3 regions of the Caballeronia sp. NCF2 genome follow, and region 3 is predicted to be linked to each of the others. Evidence: predicted binding sites of a transcription regulator. Region 3 holds the regulator's gene; each other region holds the start of a gene.
What was found. Region 3 encodes LexA, which represses DNA repair genes until DNA is damaged. Its sites were predicted from a motif close to ACTGTATNNNNATACAGT; they were not measured.

Region 1 (2,247 bases), on a different contig from region 3:
TGTTCGCGCAGCAAAGGCCCGCCGAAGCGATCCGCGTTTCGGGGCTGCATGAAATACCGACCCTGAGTGGGGACAACGGCGGCTATCAGTTGCGCGTGTGGGGACCGATTGAACTCGCCGGCAAGTTCGAGTGGTACGAACTTACGCTGCAATCGGGCGCCGCGCTCACGTCGAACGCGCACGAACCGTTAACGCGCGAGCATCTCACGGTGCTGAACGGTTCCATTGAGGTCGATGCGTCGGGTGCGACGCGTCGTCTGAAGGTGGGGGAAACCGCGCGGTATGCCGCGGACGAGGCGCACGCGATCCGGAATGTCGGGCGCGCGGAGGCCAAGGCGTTGCTCGTCGTCATCCACGGCTGATGCGCTGAGCGTCCGGAACTTTTTGCGCATAAAGTCGGCGCGCCGCCGTGCGCCGCCAATAAAAACGGGACGCGCATCGAGCACGTCCCGCTCAAAGCGGCGCCGGAGTCGCGGCGCCGGTTGCCCGTCTTACGGGTTCTTTTTCACGCTGTCCTTCAGATCCTCGCGTGCATCGCCCACGCCTTTCTGGACCTTGCCGGCTGCTTGCTGCATGTCGCCCTTGGCTTCCTGCGCCTTGTCCCCAGTCATTTTGCCGACGCCCTCGTTGATCTTTCCCTTGACCTGCTTGCCAACGCCTTCGGCTTGATCCTTGTTCATGTCAGTTCTCCCGTGGTTTGCAGCGCTGTTGGCCGCGCGGTGCCGTCGAACGAACGCAGAAACTGCCTGCGCGTTCCGCTCAGGAGTTTCCCAAGCACGGTTGAACGATGCGCTTTGTCGGCAGGCGCGCATAGCCGCGCATGTCTGAAACGCACGTAGGCGGAATCGCACATACACCCGGTTCGACTAGCGCGACGCTATTTTCATTGCAACAAGTACTGTATATTTGTACAGTACAATAAGACCGGCCGGAAGGGGTGGATCATGGAGTCGAATGGTGAAAACCTGAGCAGAAGGCAGTTCGCCCGCGCGGTGCATGACCTCGAGCGCATCACGCGTCAGATCGCGGGGCGTTACATCGATAAAGGAGTGCCGCTGACCTGGCGGCTGTTGCATGCCATCGAGGCGGAGGCCGTCGCGGACCTCGGATTCGCGGGACGACACGAAGCCGCCTTGCGCGAGCTGTTCGCGCGTCCCGATGACTTTCATTTCCCCGAAACCGATGACGTCGTCGACGTTGCATCCTCGGATGCCTTGCCCGCCGTTTTCGCCTTCGCCGTAGACGCCTACGAGCGCGCATCGCGACAGGATCGGCAACGAGCAGTCAGCGCTGCGCATTGACGCATCCCCGCGGCACGCGACTGAACCCGCGTGCCCCGGTTCATGTCATCGCGCAGCGGATCGTTTCACGGCGCGAACTCCGCCGCGATGTCCGCATCCGAACGCGATTCGAGCTTGCCGTCCCGGCACGCAACGCGAAACACCTCGTAGTCCTTTTCCACCTGATCCGCGTAGGCGCGACCGTAGCGCACTAGAACGTCGGCCATTCGATCGCTGTTGCCCAGGTAGCCCGAGATTTCCGGCGCGCATCCGCCGGACTTCGCGTGCGCGCGGGCAAGCGCCCAGCCGCAAAGCACGGCGTACTCGCGAAAGACGTCGTCGCTGAAAGTATCGAGTTCTGCGGAAATTTTCATGTCGCGTAACTGGCGGATGTAGAGCGTGCGCCCGAGCGGTCCGGTCGCCCAGCCGAGAAACGGGTCCGTGGCGGCCTGCATCAGACGTTGTCCGTGAACGACGCGGTGCCCGTCGTGTTTGATATCGTCGGCGTGCTTCGCATGTTTCGTGAATCTCGCGACGACCGACGTCGATGCCTCCTTCATCTGCAGGAAAAGCGGCTTGTCGTGATGATCCGTGAGCAGCAAAACGAGGCAGCGCGTGCCGACGCTGCCCACGCCGACCACCTTGAACGCGACATCCTGCAGGCTGAATTGCGACAGCAATCTCGCGCGCTCCGGCGTAAGCGTCGCGACATAACCGCGCACGAGCGTCGCGAGCGCATCTTCACGACTGGCTTTGAGCGTCATCCAGCCGTCGTTCTTATCGATCAGCGTGCTCTTGCCGTGGATGTGAAACACGGCAGGCGGCGCATCGCGAATGCGCCACGTGTCGCCGGTTCGGTCGGCGAGTTTCGGCAGCATCGTTTCGTGCGTGCGGCGCGAAGCCCGTTCGATGCCGCGCTTGATGCGCCGCCGCGCGTCTTCGCTCTGCACGGCCTGGTACATGCGAT
Region 2 (2,247 bases), on a different contig from region 3:
AGTCGCCCGTCAGGGTGAATTGGAGTGGCGGCATGAGGCGGGCAAGGCGGGAATGCGGGAAGGGCTCAATGATAAACCACGCCGGGCATGCGCCGTGCTCAGGGATCGCGAGGACCGGTAATCCCCACGCAAGCGCGCTCGTTGGCAAATGTAGCCAGATGAAACCGTCGGTAACAGTGACTGATTTTCGCGAACTTGCCCGATTGACCGCCGGTCCGACCATTTGATCGATGCAGCTTCGGTCATCTTTCCAATCGACAAAAGTCGCGCGGATCGCTCGTTTCACCGTCGTAAGAGCGCCGCCGACGCCAACTAAAGAGAGGACTAGCTCATGACTCGCGCACGAATCCTTTTGATCGGCTCCGCCATCGCCACTTTCGCCGCTTCGGGCGCTTATGCGCAAACCGCGACCCAGTCCGCACCGGTGCAGACTCAAACGCAAGCGCAAGTGCAGCCGATGCAAGCCCAACAGCCGATGACGCCGCCGCCGCAGAACCTCGTCGCGCCCGCGCCGACCGATCCGCTCGTCGAGCGCCGCAATGCCAATGCGAAGGCGAACGCCGAATACAGCGCGTCGAAGAAGGCGTCGAAGGCCGAATTGAAGGCGCAGACCGAGCAGGCCAAGGCGCAGTACAAGGAAGAGGTGAAGAACGCGAAGATCAATCGCAAGGCGGACAAGGACGCCGCCAAGGCCGAATTGAACGCGACCGAGCCGAACGCACCGAAGGACACCGGCTTGCAGCATTAAGCGGGCGAACCGGGAATCGCCGCGAGCTCGCGTTTGGCGCGGCTCGCGGCATCGAACAAGGGAGAAGACCATGAATCGAAAAACTCATGCACTGCTGGCCGCGCTGATCGCGGGGACGTTCGCGAGCGCGAGCGTGGCATCGTTCGCACAAACGGCGTCGGATACGCCGACTGCCGCCGATCAAAGGGCCGCGAAGGAACAGAGCAAGGCCGACAAGAAGGCGGCCGTCGCGCAAGCCAAGGCCGACAAGAAAAAGACCGAGGCGCAATCGGACGCCAATGAAGCCGCCGCCGAAGCGAAGCTCAAGAACGCGAAGAAGGCCGACTGACGCAAATCTTTTGCAGCGATGCGAGCCCGGTTCCGTGCGAGCCGGGCTCGTTGCATTTGGGGCCAAAACCCTTGTCGAGCCAAAGGCTTGCGCGTGCGGGTTGTATGGATATACAGTGTGCGTCACTCATTTCCCGCCGCCTTTTCTCCCGTGCTCACGCTCCCCGACACCGCCGACGAATCCACCACAAAACAGGTCGCCGACTATCTCGCGAAGCTCAACGAGGCGCAGCGTCAGGCCGTCGAATTCGGCGTCGACGAACCGGGGCGCGCGGGCGGGCCGCTGCTCGTCATCGCGGGCGCGGGATCGGGCAAGACCAACACGCTCGCGCATCGCGTCGCGCATCTGCTGGTGAAAGGCGCGGATCCGCATCGCATCCTGCTGCTCACGTTTTCGCGCCGCGCGGCGCTCGAAATGACGCGGCGGGTGTCGCGCATCGCAATGAACGCGCTCGGCACGAGAAGCGCAATCGCGCAGGGTTTGTCGTGGTCGGGCACGTTCCATAGCGTCGGCGCGCGGCTGTTGCGCGATTACGCCGATCTCGTCGGGCTCGCGCCGTCGTTCACCATCAACGATCGCGAGGATTCGGCCGATCTCATGAACCTCGTGCGGCACGAGCTCGGTTTGTCGTCGAAGGAAAAGCGCTTTCCCGCCAAATCGACGTGCTTCGCGATCTACTCGCGCGTCGTCAACACCGGCGCGTCCCTGGCGACCGTGCTCGATCAGTCGTATCCGTGGTGCCGCGAGTGGGAAGCGGACCTGAAGCGCCTCTTCGCCGCGTACGTCAGCGCGAAACAGGCGCAAAGCGTGCTCGATTACGACGATCTGCTGCTCTACTGGTCGCATCTCGCGGCGGAGCCGTCGATTGCCGCCGATCTCGCGAGCCGCTTCGATCACGTTCTCGTCGACGAATATCAGGACACGAACCGTCTGCAGGCATCCATTCTTCTCGCGATGAAACCGGACGGGCGCGGCCTTACCGTCGTCGGCGACGATGCGCAATCCATCTACTCGTTTCGCGGCGCGACGGTGCGCAACATCCTCGATTTTCCCGGCCACTTCGATCCGCCCGCCGCGACCGTCACGCTCGACCGCAACTATCGTTCGACCTTGCCGATTCTCGAAGCGTCGAACGCGGTGGTCGGCCTCGCGACCGAGCGCTACACGAAGA
Region 3 (2,247 bases):
TGCAAAACGTGAATTACGGATTGACCGCGCGGGCGCCGGTTAAATCCCGTGAATTCACGTCGTGCGTGCGATGGCGTTCCATTCAGGCGAGGATTCCGCCGGCCAGCCCGGCATTTTCCTCGGCGATGCAGCGGTCGATCATGCGCGAAACCTCGTCGATCTTGCCCACCAGAATCACGCGCGATTGCCCGCGATACACGCGCACTGGCGCGCGCTGCTCGGCCTCGGCGTGCACCGTGCTGTTGAGGGAAACGCGAGCGAAGGCCGGCTGACGGGACGGCAACGCGGGCATTTCGTTGAAGAGATCGGGCGTGGCTTCGGCGCGCGGCATGCCGCAGGCGATCAGCGTGCGCAGATGGCGCAGGCGGCCGAATTGACGGAAGGGCAGCAGACGGGCAAAACGTTCCATGATGACTCTCCAGACGATAGGACGCACCGCGGCGCACCGCGCGCGGTGGCCGTCATGCTTGTTGTGTTGTGAGACGCCTGAATCAGGTGTCGAAAGCGGTTGGTGAGGCTATCTTGCGATGTCAATGAGACATTTCGTGTCTCGGTGCGAAAGTAATGTGCTTCGACTTTCGTGCCTTGCCCGTTCGCGGGCCAACATCAGAATTCGCCGGAGCGGATCAGCCCGACGGCAATGCCTTCAAGCGCGAAATCGCCGCTGCCGGCGCGCACGAAGATGTTTTCATACTCGGGGTTTTCGGCGATGAGTTCGACGCCGTCCGCGCGCCGTTTCCAGCGCTTGACCGTGACGTCGTCGCCAAGACGCGCGACGACGATCTGTCCGTCTTTCGCTTCGTTGCGCTTTTGCACGGCGAGAAGATCGCCGTCGAGAATGCCTGCGTCGCGCATCGAGAGGCCGCGCACCTTCAACAGATAGTCCGGCTTGCTGGAGAAGAGCGCGGGGTCGCACGCATAGTGCTGCGAGATGTGCTCTTGCGCGAGGATAGGACTCCCCGCCGCGACCCGGCCGACGAGCGGCAGAGACAATTGCATGATGCTCTGATGCGGCAGCGTGAACTGATGCGGCAGCTCCTCGGACCGATCGATGCGAGATGCATCGCCGAGCAGCCGGATGCCGCGCGACGAACCCGCCGCCAGCTCGATGACGCCCTTGCGGGCCAGCGCCCTGAGGTGCTCCTCGGCGGAATTGGCCGAACTGAAGCCGAGCTCCGCCGCGATCTCGGCGCGCGTGGGCGGAAAGCCCGTGCGGTCGATCGCGCGCTGGATGAGTTCGAACACCTGCTGCTGCCGCGCGGTAAGTTTTGATGTTTTGGTCACTGGCTCGAGCCCCTGATGCACTGTATGAATGGACAGGTGACTGTATTTTTATACAGTATTTGGCGCTTTTCAAGCTTTACTTTAAGTTCGCGGCCACGAAGCCTCCGCACCGTCGGATCGCGCCCGCCGGCGCTTCTTCCATCCAGGAATATCGTTCTTAGCAGTTTTACGTATAAAAAAGTGAATAACGATTATTTTCAATCATATAGAGGCCTCGTTAGACTGATTCCGTCAATTCGATAAGACGGAGAACGGGGAATGCAAAGCATCAACACGGGATTGCGACGGCTTCTTGCTGCGGCGACGCTCGGCGCGGCGGGTTTGATCATGACGGCGCCGGCGCAGGCGGATACGTCGTTTCTGAACGTTTCCTACGACCCGACTCGCGAGCTGTATCAGGACTTCAATCAGGCTTTCGCGAAAAAGTGGAAGGCGGAGACGGGCGAGACCGTAACCTTCAAGCAGTCGCATGGCGGGTCGGGCGGCCAGGCGCGCGCGGTCATCGACGGACTGCAGGCGGACGTCGTTACGCTCGCACTCGCTTATGACATCGACGCGCTCGCGGGCAAGGGACTCGTCGGCGCGGACTGGCAGAAGCGCCTGCCGGACAACGCATCGCCGTACACGTCGACGATCGTGTTTCTCGTGCGCAAGGGCAATCCGAAGCACATCAAGGACTGGGACGATCTGACGAAGCCGGGCGTGTCGATCGTCACGCCGAATCCGAAGACATCGGGCGGCGCGCGCTGGAACTACCTCGCGGCGTGGGCGTACGCGCAGCACAAGCCGGGCGGCAACGAGCAGACCGCCAAGGAGTTCGTGACGAAGCTCTACAAGAACGCCGGCGTGCTGGATTCCGGCGCGCGCGGCGCGACGACGAGCTTCGTGCAGCGCGGTCAGGGCGACGTGCTCATCGCGTGGGAAAACGAGGCGTTCCTGTCCCTGAAGGAATTCGGTCCGGAC

Region 1: NCS02_RS20450 (DUF2471 family protein) is a predicted target of LexA. The motif match lies at 898-915, and genes of this name have one in related genera.
Region 2: NCS02_RS10295 (ATP-dependent helicase) is a predicted target of LexA. The motif match lies at 1,176-1,193, and genes of this name have one in related genera.

What each region holds. Positions count from the first base shown of each region.
Region 1 is NZ_JALQDN010000057.1:41,909-44,155, forward strand. It holds gene NCS02_RS20440 (helix-turn-helix domain-containing protein) at 1-362, shown strand, start outside; gene NCS02_RS20445 (CsbD family protein) at 492-680, opposite strand; gene NCS02_RS20450 (DUF2471 family protein) at 945-1,301, shown strand; gene NCS02_RS20455 (DUF2252 domain-containing protein) at 1,367-2,247, opposite strand, start outside.
Region 2 is NZ_JALQDN010000021.1:20,933-23,179, reverse strand. It holds gene NCS02_RS10310 (RNA-binding S4 domain-containing protein) at 1-34, opposite strand, end outside; gene NCS02_RS10305 (hypothetical protein) at 332-748, shown strand; gene NCS02_RS10300 (hypothetical protein) at 819-1,076, shown strand; gene NCS02_RS10295 (ATP-dependent helicase) at 1,227-2,247, shown strand, end outside.
Region 3 is NZ_JALQDN010000011.1:16,471-18,717, forward strand. It holds gene NCS02_RS06900 (hypothetical protein) at 83-409, opposite strand; gene lexA (transcriptional repressor LexA) at 607-1,284, opposite strand; gene NCS02_RS06910 (sulfate ABC transporter substrate-binding protein) at 1,543-2,247, shown strand, end outside.